3 regions of the Clostridium senegalense genome follow, and region 3 is predicted to be linked to each of the others. Evidence: riboswitches for the same ligand, from Rfam matches in the RefSeq annotation. Region 3 holds a riboswitch; each other region holds the start of a gene.

What was found. A riboswitch is a leader RNA that binds a small molecule or an ion and turns the genes downstream of it on or off. The one in region 3 is predicted to bind cobalamin.
Region 1: linked by a shared signal. The riboswitch ahead of KQI36_RS13320 (ABC transporter substrate-binding protein) and the one ahead of KQI36_RS08825 (YitT family protein) in region 3 are both predicted to bind cobalamin.
Region 2: linked by a shared signal. The riboswitch ahead of KQI36_RS14815 (ABC transporter substrate-binding protein) and the one ahead of KQI36_RS08825 (YitT family protein) in region 3 are both predicted to bind cobalamin.

The regions. Positions count from the first base shown of each region.
Region 1 is NZ_JAHLNC010000008.1:49,225-53,487, reverse strand. It holds gene KQI36_RS13335 (DMT family transporter) at 1-262, shown strand, start outside; gene KQI36_RS13330 (DMT family transporter) at 274-714, shown strand; gene KQI36_RS13325 (phosphotransferase) at 742-1,563, opposite strand; cobalamin riboswitch at 1,760-1,933, shown strand; gene KQI36_RS13320 (ABC transporter substrate-binding protein) at 2,088-3,002, shown strand; gene KQI36_RS13315 (FecCD family ABC transporter permease) at 2,992-4,014, shown strand; gene KQI36_RS13310 (ABC transporter ATP-binding protein) at 4,019-4,263, shown strand, end outside.
Region 2 is NZ_JAHLNC010000009.1:152,195-156,457, forward strand. It holds gene KQI36_RS14805 (ABC transporter ATP-binding protein) at 1-74, opposite strand, end outside; gene KQI36_RS14810 (FecCD family ABC transporter permease) at 76-1,122, opposite strand; gene KQI36_RS14815 (ABC transporter substrate-binding protein) at 1,139-2,146, opposite strand; cobalamin riboswitch at 2,385-2,586, opposite strand; gene KQI36_RS14820 (sodium-translocating pyrophosphatase) at 2,855-4,263, shown strand, end outside.
Region 3 is NZ_JAHLNC010000004.1:31,957-36,219, reverse strand. It holds gene KQI36_RS08830 (proline racemase) at 1-799, shown strand, start outside; cobalamin riboswitch at 876-1,048, shown strand; cobalamin riboswitch at 1,656-1,833, shown strand; gene KQI36_RS08825 (YitT family protein) at 1,963-2,820, shown strand; gene KQI36_RS08820 (cysteine-rich small domain-containing protein) at 2,926-3,204, shown strand; gene KQI36_RS08815 (polysaccharide deacetylase family protein) at 3,291-4,160, opposite strand; gene KQI36_RS08810 (hypothetical protein) at 4,199-4,263, opposite strand, start outside.

The DNA of each region.
Region 1 (4,263 bases), on a different contig from region 3:
TGTAAGCATTAAAAGAGATGTTCCTAAATATTTATTTCTAGGTGGTGCTGTAGGAGTAGCTTTAACTTTAAGTAATATTATAACAATAGGGGGAATAGGTGTTACATTAACTACATCGTTGGCTGTATTTGGACAGTTAATATTTTCTTCATGTATAGACCATTATGGCTTGTTTGGAATGAAAAAGTATAAGTTTAATATTAAAAAGTTAATGGGATTTACTATTATAATAGTAGGGTTAATAGTAATGACAATAGGATAGGAGGAGAAAATTTGTATATACTTGCAATAATAGGTGGAGTTTTAACAACCTTATCTATGGTAATTAATTCATCGCTAGGAAAAAGAATAGGAGTATTACAAAGTACTTTAATAAATTATATTGTAGGACTGTTATGTTCTATGATAGTGCTTTTAATTGTAGGAAGTAATGTTGAATTATCTATGGTGGAATTTGAAAATATACCTATATTTGTATTTTGTGGTGGCATTATAGGTGTTGTTATAGTATATACTTCTAATATAATAATACCCAAAATACCTGTGGTTTATAGTATGTTATTACTATTTATAGGTCAGATAGTAGCTGGTATTATAATTGATTTTTTAATAAATAAAAAGATAGAAATTAATAAAATATTAGGTGCCATGGTAGTTACAATAGGAATTTTATACAACTCCAAGGTAGATAATAAGATATGCAGTGATAATTAAAAAACATATATAAAAGACGATAAGTATTTACAAATACTTATCGTCTTTTAAGTCATTATATAGATCTATAAGAACAAGATCGCCACCTTTTTTATAATCATAATCAGATGTTGAAGAGAATGATTTTACATAACTCCAACATATATTCCATAGTTTAACTACAAAAAGATATCTTTTAAATTTAAGATGTAATTCCTGTGAAAAATTATTAAAATAAGACATTAAAAATATTTTTCTAGAATTATCGTCTAGTAGCCAACAAAATGTTGCAATATCATAAAAAATATCCCACATTCCACTAAATTCAAAATCTATTAAAAATACTTCATCATTTTTATAAAGGATATTTGATGGGTTTAAGTCATTATGACATAAACCATAATTTATATCATTACACAAAATGTTTTCAATAGCGTCAAGTTTGCTAATTATAAATATAAATTCATTAGAAAATTTAAAATTGACTTTTTTTAGTATAGTTAGTTTTTTTCTTATTTCATTAAAGGGATTATATATATAATCACATTTTAGGTTGTGCATATTTTTTAATTTGTTAGATAAACTTAAAAGAAATTTTGGGTCTGTACAAGTAGATTCATCTATACGTGAATTTGAAATGAACTCACTTATTATAGTGTAGCTACAAGTATCTTTATAGATTACTTTAGGACATATGTGGTTAAGGTCTAATAAGGTTAAAAGGTTATATTCATAAGTAAAGTTTTTATTTTTATCTTTAAAATTACATTTCAAAAAATAGTTTTTATCATCATAGCTTAACAGATAATTTAAATTATTTAACCCATCAAGTCGGGTTAGTTTAACAGTATTTTTAGCGTTTTTTATCATTAAATCACCTACACAAAATTTAATAAACATATTATAACATATATAACTATTGTAAAAATAAGAAGAATATCAAATTTATATGTAAAATTATTGAATATTTATTATATAATTGTAACTAATACTTAAAAATACTTAACAAATAGACATTGACATAGATATATGTTCATAATATAATAATAATTGTTACAATTATAAAAATTATCATTATATTATAGGTGTTTTTCTTAATAGGGAATGAAGTGAGAATCTTCAACTGACCCAGTAACCGTGAAGCTGACGAAGTTTTATAAGCCACTGCAGTATAAACTGTGGGAAGGTAAAATGGAGGACGAAGCAAAGTCGGGAGACCTGCCTATTAATTGTACTATAGTTCTCTGTGGGTGGAATATTAGGGTACATGTTATGTTATTTTATTTAAAGAGTAAAATAATTTAGTGTATTACGGCATACCTACGGGTGTGTCTTTTTTATTTTGAATAATAAATATAAAATTATTAATAAATATATAATTTGGAGGAAAAATTATGAATAAATCAAAGAAAATTCTATTGGTATTATTATCAGCAATAATGAGTTTAGTCTTATTAGTTGGATGTTCAAGCAAAACTACAACTATGAAAGACAGAGAAGGAAACGAATTCACAGCGCCAGAAAAATTAGAAAAAATAATTTCTACAGCGCCATCAAATACTGAAATTTTAATGGGACTAGGTTTAGGTGATAAACTTGTAGCTGTTGATACATATTCAGCAGATGTTGAAGGAATTAAAAAAGATATAACTAAAATAGATTTTAGAAACCCTGATGCAGAGGCAATTATAGCACTACAACCAGATATTGTAATAGCTTCAGGTCATAATAAAGAAGGAAATGAAGATCCATTTAAAGTTATAAAAGAATCAGGAATTCCTGTTGTATATCTACCAAGCAGTGATAGCGTAGATGGAGTATATGAAGATATCAATTTCTTAGCAGAACTTACTGGAACTAAAGAAGAAGGAAAAAAAATTGTTGACGACATGAAAAGTGAAATAGATAAAATAAAAAAAGTAGGAGAATCAATTACAGATAAGAAAAAAGTTTATTTTGAAATAGGATCAGCATCAGGATTATACAGTTTTGGAAATAATACATTCTTAAATGAAATGATTCAAATAGTAGGTGGAGAAAATATTTTTGTTAAAGAAAATAGCTGGATTGCACCTAGTGAAGAAAATGTAATTTCAGCTAATCCAGATGTTATATTAACAAATGAAGAATATATTCCAAATGCAGTAGAGGGAATTTTAAAACGTCCAGGTTGGGAAAATGTTAATGCAGTTAAGAATAAACAAGTTTATTTAATAAATCAAAACGCATCATCACGTGGAAGCCAAAATATAGTAAAAGCTTTAAAAGAAATGGCTAAAGCTATATATCCAGACAAATATGAAAAATAAAAAATTATTACTAATATTGGCTGTTCCAATAGTATTTTTGGTAATCTGTATGGGAACTTCTATAGGAAGTTCCCATATTGGTATAAGTGATATTGTTTCAATAATTGGAAATAAATTATTTAATATACCACTACAACCAGGGATACAGCCTAAAGATGTATCAATAATTTGGGTTATTAGGCTTCCAAGAGTGATTTTAGCATTTTTAGTAGGTTCAGCATTGGCAGTAAGTGGTGCAGTAGTTCAATCAGTTTTAAAAAATCCATTAGCATCTCCTTATACTTTGGGGGTTTCATCAGGAGCTTCTTTAGGTGTAGGAATATACATAGTTTTACATATTTCAATACCGTTTATAGGCAATTTAGCATTACCGTTTATAGGATTTTTATCTGGTATAATAACAGTATTTTTAGTAATTGCCTTTGCAAGCAAGGTAGATAAAGGTTTATCAAATAGCACTATAATTTTAGCAGGTATAGTATTTTCATTATTTACAAATGCTCTTTTAACAACAATTTCATCATTTTTTAGTGAAGATATAAAAACAATAACGCTTTGGCAAATGGGTTCTTTTGCAATGAAAGGATGGTCATATGTTACAGCAGGCATTCCGTTTTTTATAATAGGAATGGCAATTGTTTTAAGATATTGTAGAGAAATGGATATTTTAAGTTTTGGAGAAGAACAGGCAAAATCAGTAGGTGTTGAAACTGAAAAAGTAAAAAAATTATTATTTGTAGCTACTGCAATATTAACAGGAACTGCAGTGGCGTTAAGTGGTGTAATTGGTTTTATTGATTTAATAACACCACATATGGTAAGAAAAATATTTGGATCTAATCACAAAATAGTAATTCCAATGTGTATAGTGGTTGGTGGTTCATTAATGGTAATTACAGATTTAATTGCAAGAACAGTAGTATCGCCATCAGAATTGCCAGTAGGTGCAATTACAGCACTTATAGGAGCGCCGTTTTTTGGATATTTATACTTTAATAAAAGAAATAGGTGATAATATGCTGAAAATAAAAAATTTATATTGTGGTTACAATGGTTTTGATATAGTTAAAGATATATCTATAGAAGTAAAAAGAGGGCAAAATTTATCGATAGTAGGGCCTAATGGATGCGGAAAAACTACTATGTTAAAGGCAATAGCAAATCTTATAGAGTATAAAGGTGAAATAAATATAGATGGAGAAGAATTAAAGACAATAAAACGAAAAGAACTTGCAAAAAAAATTGCTTTTATGACACAAAC
Region 2 (4,263 bases), on a different contig from region 3:
CCCTTAGATATTTCAAGATTTATATCTTTTAATATGTGTTTATAATTTAAATTCTTAACATGTAGCTTAGTCATTTTAACCTCCAAAAGAATACTTACTTTTTCTTAATAACCATAGGAAGAATGGAGCACCGATGATTGCGGTAACAACACCTATAGGAAGTTCCTCAGTTGAACCTATCATTCTACCCAATATATCAGACCATATTAAAAATAGTGAACCTAAAAGAACTGTTAAAGGAATAAGCTTTTTATGTACAGAACCTGCAATTGTTCTGCAAATATGAGGAATAATAAGACCAACAAAGCCTATAATTCCACTTAAAGAAACCATAATTCCAGTAAGTAATGTACTTGTTACAATTATTATTTTTTTAAAAAGTTTAATATTAACACCTAAAGTTATAGCAGCATCTTCGCCTAGAAGCATTGCATCAAGAGTTTTATGAATAACTAAAGATATAATAGATGAAATTATAAGCACTAAAAATGCTAAAGGCACATCATCCCATTTAGATCCAGCAAGAGACCCGGTCATCCAAAACATAACTGAATATAATTTTCTTACATCTTCTGCTTTAAATATAATAAAATTTGTTATTGCAGAGAATACTGATGCCACAGCAACCCCTGTTAGAACTAAACTTGAAGATGAAAATTTACCTTTTTTACTTGAAAGTACAAATACTAATATTGAAGAAAATAATGCACCTATGAATGCACCTATATGGATAGACATAAAAGGTATAGCTAAACTACTTCCAAGTAATATACTTATAACTGCACCGGTAGATGCACCGGATGAAATACCAAGTATATATGGATCAGCAAGAACATTTTTTGTTAAAGCCTGCATTAATACTCCAGAAAGAGCAAGACCGGCACCAACAATTCCAGCAAGAAGAGTTCGCGGTAATCTTAACTGCCAAATTATATTTTCTACAGAATTGGACCATGTTTTATCAAAGACATCATTTCCAGATGTTTTATTAATTATAATTTTGAAAAGTTCAGAACTGCTCACATCTACTGAACCAACATTAATAGCAACTATTATAGAAAATACTAAAAATAATATTAATGCTGTGTAGATAATATATATGTTTATTTTAAATTTTTTCATTTTAAAACGCTCCAATTTATTTTTTGAATATTTCAGGATGGAAATTTTCCGCCATAGCTTTTATAGCACCAGGATTTCTAACACCAGCAACTACTTCTGAAAGCTCTAATACAAATATTTTATTGTTTTTTATAGCATCTACATCTTTTAATGCATCATGATTTTTTAAAAAGTTTATTTTTTCTTCAACATCATCAGCTGCATTATATTGCATTACTATTATTTGCTCAGGGTTTTGTTTAACAACTTCTTCCCAAGTTACTTTAGCCCAAGGTTTTTCTCCATCTTTAAATATATTTTCACCACCAGCAAGCTTTATTAAATCTGTAGGCAAACCGTTACATGCAGTAAAAGGACTATCTGTGCCAGAATCATATACAAATGCTTTAACAGGTTTTGTATCTTTTGGTATTTTAGAAGATATAGCTTCAATATCCTTTTTCATTTTAGATATAACATCTTCTGAATTTTTTTCTACATTAAATATTTTTCCAAGGTTAGTAAAGTCTTCATAGACAGTTTCCATTGTTGCATTAGGACTTTCACATTTTGGAACATAAATTTTCACATTGTTTTCTTTGCAAAATTTATTATTAAAATTATTTTCAGTAAAGGTAGACATCCATCCAGTTATGAAATCAGGTTCAACACCTAATAATGTTTCTTTAGATGGCATTAAATCAGACAATTTGTTAAGTTTGGAGTGTGCGTCTTTATATTCAGGTAGTACTTCGTTGTCTTGAAATGAATATCCTGCTATAGAATCCTCAAGCCCTAATGCAAGTAGCATTTCTGTTGTAAAGCCACTTAGTGTAACAGCTTTTTTTGGTGCAGTAGAAAAAGTTTCATCTTCTTTACCAGAAGGTAAATCATTGTTTACAGTAACTTCTTTATAATTTTTTTGCTCAGAAGCAGAATTTGAAGAAACTTCTTTTGAAGCTTTATTTGTATTACCACAGCCTGAAAGAATTGATGCAGTTAGTGATACTGCTAGAATTAATGAATAAATTTTTTGTTTTCTCATAAAAAATCCCCCTAAGTAATCTTTTTATTAATATATATAAATATTTTAATATTTATAAACGCAATAATTAGAATAATAAAAATATTTTAAATTTGTTTTATTATTTAATTTAATAATTATAATAAATCTATAACAAAAAACAGTATCCTAGAATAAGATACTGTAATAAATAACTTTAAAACATACAACTAATTATGTAATGTATTAAATTTAATTAAAATTAACCTATCCTAGTAAGCAACTTTAGAACTTATTGGCAGGTCTCCTGACTTAGATTCATCACAAATGTTCACCTTCCCACAAACTTAAATTTATAATTTGCAGTGGTATAATAAAAATTTGCTCTTCATTACAGTGGCTGGACCGTAAGAGATTTAAACTCTTTTCCCTTTTAATAAATTGAAATTAATCACATTTAAACCAAAAAGTTAAAAATATTCAATTTTAAAAATAATTTAGCAATTAGCTCCACACGATTATAACATAATAAATAGAAAAAGATAATATTCAGAAAATTTAAACTTAATCTTGAAAAATATGTTATAAAATGTAATTACATTTAGTGTAAAAGTTTACAAAAAGTTTATATAAATGTTAAAGGGGAAAACTTTAAAAAGAAGAATATATACTTATAGAAAATAGTAATAGTTACTATGAAATCTATTAGTAATAGTTTTACGGAAAAATGATACTTAAAGGGGGTATTTTATGTCTTTTTTATTTTTTGCAATAATAGTATCAGTGTTAACTTTACTTTTTGCAATGTTTATATCAAAAGAAATTTCAAAAAAAGAAGTGGGAAATAAAAAAATGCAGGAGATTGCAGGCCATATAAGTGAAGGTGCAATGGCATTTTTGAAGAAGGAATATAGATATTTGGGGATATTTATATTAGTAGTAGCTATTGCTATTGCAGTATTTCTTCATATAAAAACATCTATAAGTTTTATATTAGGTGCAATATTTTCAATTGCTGCTGGATATGCAGGTATGAAAGTAGGAGTAAAAGCTAATGTACGAACTGCACAAGCTGCTACTAAAGGAAAAGAAGATGCTTTATCCATAGCTTTTTCTGGGGGAACAGTTATGGGACTTTCTGTTGTAGGACTTGGAGTTTTAGGTATTGCAATGTTATCTTTAATTTTCAACTTAGAAATAGAATATATTACAGGTTTTGGATTAGGTGCATCATCAATAGCTCTTTTTGCACGTGTAGGTGGAGGAATATATACTAAAGCCGCAGATGTAGGTGCTGACCTTGTTGGAAAGGTAGAAGTTGGAATCCCGGAAGATGACCCAAGAAATCCTGCTGTTATAGCTGATAATGTAGGGGATAATGTAGGTGATATAGCAGGAATGGGAGCAGATCTTTTTGAATCCTATGTTGGTTCTTTAATATCTGCATTAACTCTTGGAGTCGCAGCAAGTGTATCACTAGGAAAAAATGCTGTTATGTTTCCAATATATGTGTCTGTTGCTGGTATAATAGCGTCAATAATTGCTATATTTATAGTTAGATATTCTAAAGGAAAAGATCCACAGAAAACATTGAATTTAGGACTATATGTATCTGTAGTACTTATGATAATATTTTCGTTGATTTTAAGCAAAACTATTTTAAATACTATAAAACCATTTATATCTGTTTTAGTGGGAATATTAGTTGGGGTTTTCATAGGTAAAATTACAGAGTATTACACATCAGATAATTATAAACCAGTAAAAATTATTGCACAGGAGTCTCAAACAGGAGCAGCTACAAATATAATTTCTGGTCTTGCTATTGGAATGAAATCTACAGTTGTACCTATTTTGATAATTGCATTAGGAGTATTACTATCATATTTCTTAATAGGTGGTTCAAAAGATGCAAGTTTAGGTTTATATGGAATTGCGTTAGCTGCAGTAGGAATGCTTGCAACATCAGGTATGGTCATTTCTGTAGATGCATATGGTCCAATTGCAGATAATGCTGGTGGAATTGCACAAATGGCTGATATGCCAAAGGAAGTTAGAGAGATTACTGATAAATTAGATTCAGTTGGAAATACTACTGCAGCAATTGGTAAAGGTTTTGCTATTGGTTCGGCAGCACTAACAGCATTAGCTTTATTTGC
Region 3 (4,263 bases):
AACTAAAGAAGAGGCTGATTTAGGTATTATATTTATGGATGGTGGCGGATATCTTAATATGTGTGGACATGGTTCTATTGGTGCTGCTACAGTAGCAGTTGAAACTGGTATGGTAGAAGTTAAGGAACCATATACAAATATAACATTAGAAGCTCCAGCAGGATTAATAAAAGCAACTGTAAAAGTTAAAGATGGAAAAGCTGTAGAAACATCTATTGAAAATGTACCAGCATTTTTATATAAAGAAAATATAAAAATAGAGTTACCAGAGATAGGAAAAATATTAGTTGATATATCCTTTGGGGGAAGTTTTTTTGTTTTAGTTAAAGCATCTGATTTAGGTATTGAGATAGATCCTAAAAATTCTACTCAGATTTCAAGTATTGGTATTCAAATTAGAGATATAGTAAATAAAACTATAAAAATAGAACATCCGACATTAAAGCATATAAAAACTGTAGATTTAGTAGAAATATATGGACCGGCAAAAAACATAGATGCTACACTTCAAAATGTTGTTGTATTCGGAGATGGACAAATAGATAGATCACCTTGTGGAACAGGTACAAGTGCAAAGATGGCGGCACTTCATGCTAAAGGGTTATTAAAAGAAGGGGAAGAATTTATTTATGAGAGTATTTTAGGAACTATGTTTAGAGGAAGAATATTAGGAACAACAAAAATTGAAAATTTTAATGGCATAATACCAGAAATAACTGCGAGTGCATATATAACTGGTTTTAATCATTTTGTTATTGATGATACAGATCCTGTTAAGTTTGGATTTAAACTTTCTTAAAAAGTAAAAGAAAAAGTAAAAAAAATTTTTTTAACTATTGAAAAAATTTTTTTTCATGATATAATTATAAATATAAAGTAAATATTGTGTAATAGGTGCTCTACAAAGAGTTAAAAGGGAAAGTGGTTAAAATCCACTGCAGCCCCCGCTACTGTAACGCAGACGAACCAGTATCCACTGAATTATTTTGGGAAGGATGGTGTAGGATGATGCGTGAGCCAGGAGACCTGCCTAGAACTTTGTTTTATAAAACTTCGGAGGGAAGAATTTGTAACAATCTTTGAATTCGTATATTTAATTGAATTTAAATATATTATTTAATATTTGTTATATAAACCTTCGTAAAGTTTACGAAGGTTTTTTATATATTTCCAATAACTTAAATTACTTTTATTTACCTGACTTTAGTAGATATAGGTTAAATAAAAACTTTGTATCTACTAAAGTTTTAATGAAAATTTAAGTAGACTTGATAAACTAATAAAAAATTGATAACATGTTCTTATAAAATAAAATAATAATTTAGAATTATAAATGAAAAAGTAATATAAATAGTTTACTATTATTTAAATTATGCTATATTATATCTTTGTTTTACGAAGATATTTTTTATAAACTTTAAATTATCTCTATTTGATAAGTTTCAGTTAAGTAACGTTAGAGTTTAAATTTTAGATACTTAAAAAATAATAATTGTGAAAAATTTGCTTATATTAAAAAATTAGTTTAGACAACACAGCTAACTGAAGTCTTATGAGAGATAGAAAATTAACTCTTATTAAATTTACACACTTAAGCTATAGGAGAGATGTTTCATTCTCTCCTATGTTTAATTTAAAAGAAAAATATAAAGAAAACAAATATAGGGTTTATAGGTGCCTTAATTTAAGGGTAAAAGGGAAAGTGGTTAAAATCCACTACAGCCCCCGCTACTGTAAGTAGGACAAGTTTAGAATATCCACTGGTTAAAACTGGGAAGGACTAAATGAGGATGAGTACAAAGTCAGGAAACCTGCCTAAAATCTTATGATAATCTTTCGGAGGGAAGGAGAAGTCAGAAATTGATTAAAATTAATATTATATATGTATATTGTTATTTGATTACATGAAAAGAATAGCTAAAAAATTAAATGAAATTTAGTTATTCATTAGGAGATGTTAGTATGAATTTAAAAGATAACAATATATATTTTAAAATAGTTAAAATTATTTTTGGAAGTATACTTTATGCTGTAGCGATAAATATTTTTATTTCACCAAATAAACTTTTAAGTGGAGGTATAGCTGGAATTTCTCTTATACTTCAATATATACTAGATATTCCCTCAGGATATTGGGTATTCATAATAAACTTACCTGTATTTATTATAGGATATAAATTTTTGAAAGATAAAGAATTTATTTTTTTGAGTATTATTGGAATGGTATCAATGTCAGTAGCATTAGTTATAACAGATAAATTGCTTAAAGGATTTGTTGTAAATGATTTAGTTATAGCTACATTTTTTGGAGCTATTTTAAGTGGAATCGGTATGGGAATAATATTTAGGCAAGGTGCATCACAAGGTGGAACAGATATTATAGCAATAATAATAAGAAGAAATAGAGGTATTAAAATATCCTCATTATATTTTGCATTGAATGGAATAATAGTGGCTTTAGGAATTTTTATAACAAGTATAGAATTAACGCTATACACAATAATGCTTATGTATGTAAAATCCAAAGTTATAGATAAAATAATAAATGCTTTTAACCAAAAGAAAATATTAATAATAGTAACTGAAAAAGAGAATGAAGTATCTAATGCAATTATGGACAGTTTGGGAAGAGGAACTACTTTTTTTTATGGAGAAGGCGCTTATACTGGAGTTAAAAGAAAAATCATTTATTCTGTGGTTTCAGAAAAAGAACTTAATAATGCACAAAAATTAATAGAAAGTATAGATAAAAAAGCATTGGTTTCTGTTTCAGATGCTATGGAAGTTCAGGGAAAAGGATTTTTAAAATCTGCCATATAATTCAGACAGTACTTGAGAAATTATTTGAATGTTAGATAAATTTGAAATAAAATGTTAAAATAAAAGTAAATTTTAAATATTAATTATGGGATTGGAGATAATATCATGAGTGAGAATTATAAGTTTTTTCAACACAAAAGTTGCGAATTTTTTCCTTGTCACAAAGTAAATAAAGAGGAAGAATTCAATTGTTTATTTTGCTACTGTCCATTATACTTTCTTGAAGACTGTGGTGGAAACAATGTAATGAGTAATGGAATAAAAGATTGTACTAATTGTATGATACCACATTCAAAAAATGGATATGATTATATATTTAATAAAATAGTATCTGTAAATAATGACAGAGTAGATAAATTTTTAAAAGAAAAATATAAAAAATAGCAATAATCATTAATAATTTGAATAAAGTACTACAAAAAGTTATATCCACCAATTTTATTGGTGGATATAACTTTTTATAATTACTATTAATTAACAGAAGTAAATTGTATTTTAGCTGAATCATGAGTTAAAGGTTCGATAATAAAACCTTGGGATTTTAATCCCTCAATAACACTAGGCAATGCATCTACAGTAGTTGTTTTAGGATTTAAATCGTGCATTAATATATTTGCTTGTTTAACATATGGAGTATTATCAAGTATACTATGGATTATTACATTTTTATCTTGTTTAAAAGTAGCGGCATCCATAGAATCTATATTCCAATCAAAAAAAGTATAACCGAGGTCAGTCATATATTGTGACAAGCCAGGCATAAAATTAGCATCACTATGACCATTTACTCTATTATTAGAACCGCCAGGAAATCTAAAAATTTTAGATGGTTCTTTACCAGTTATAGATTTTAATTTTTCATCTAAAAATTGTATATCACCTAAAAAACTTTCATTATTAGCATAAATTTTATTATAGCTATGAGAAGCAGTATGATTAGCTAAAGTATGGCCTCTATCAGATATTTCTTTGTACATACGTTCCATTCCTGGTTTATAATTTACAAAAAAAGTAGCTTTTACATTGTATTTATCTAAAATATCTAAAATTTTTAAAGTATGATTTGATGGTCCATCATCAAAAGTTAAATATGCAATTTTAGTATTTGATAAAACTTCACTATATTGAGATTTTTTTTCTTTTATACTTTGCTCTAAGGTAATATTTTCCTTAGTTAGCTTATCTTTTTCAGCAACTTTATCTTCAATTGTTTCTGATAAAGTTTTAGTATCAGATTTTGCCAATATAGCCTTTGAATTTATAAATAAAGTAAAAATAAGAATAAATATTGTAAAAATAAGTAGAACTTTTATAAATAAAGCGCTTGTCCTGTTTTTCATTAGATTACCCCCCTATAACCATTAAATACACTATTTTACTATTTTGATAATGAATTAATTTTAGACTCTAAATTATTTTTTTGTTCTAATAACTTAGAATTTT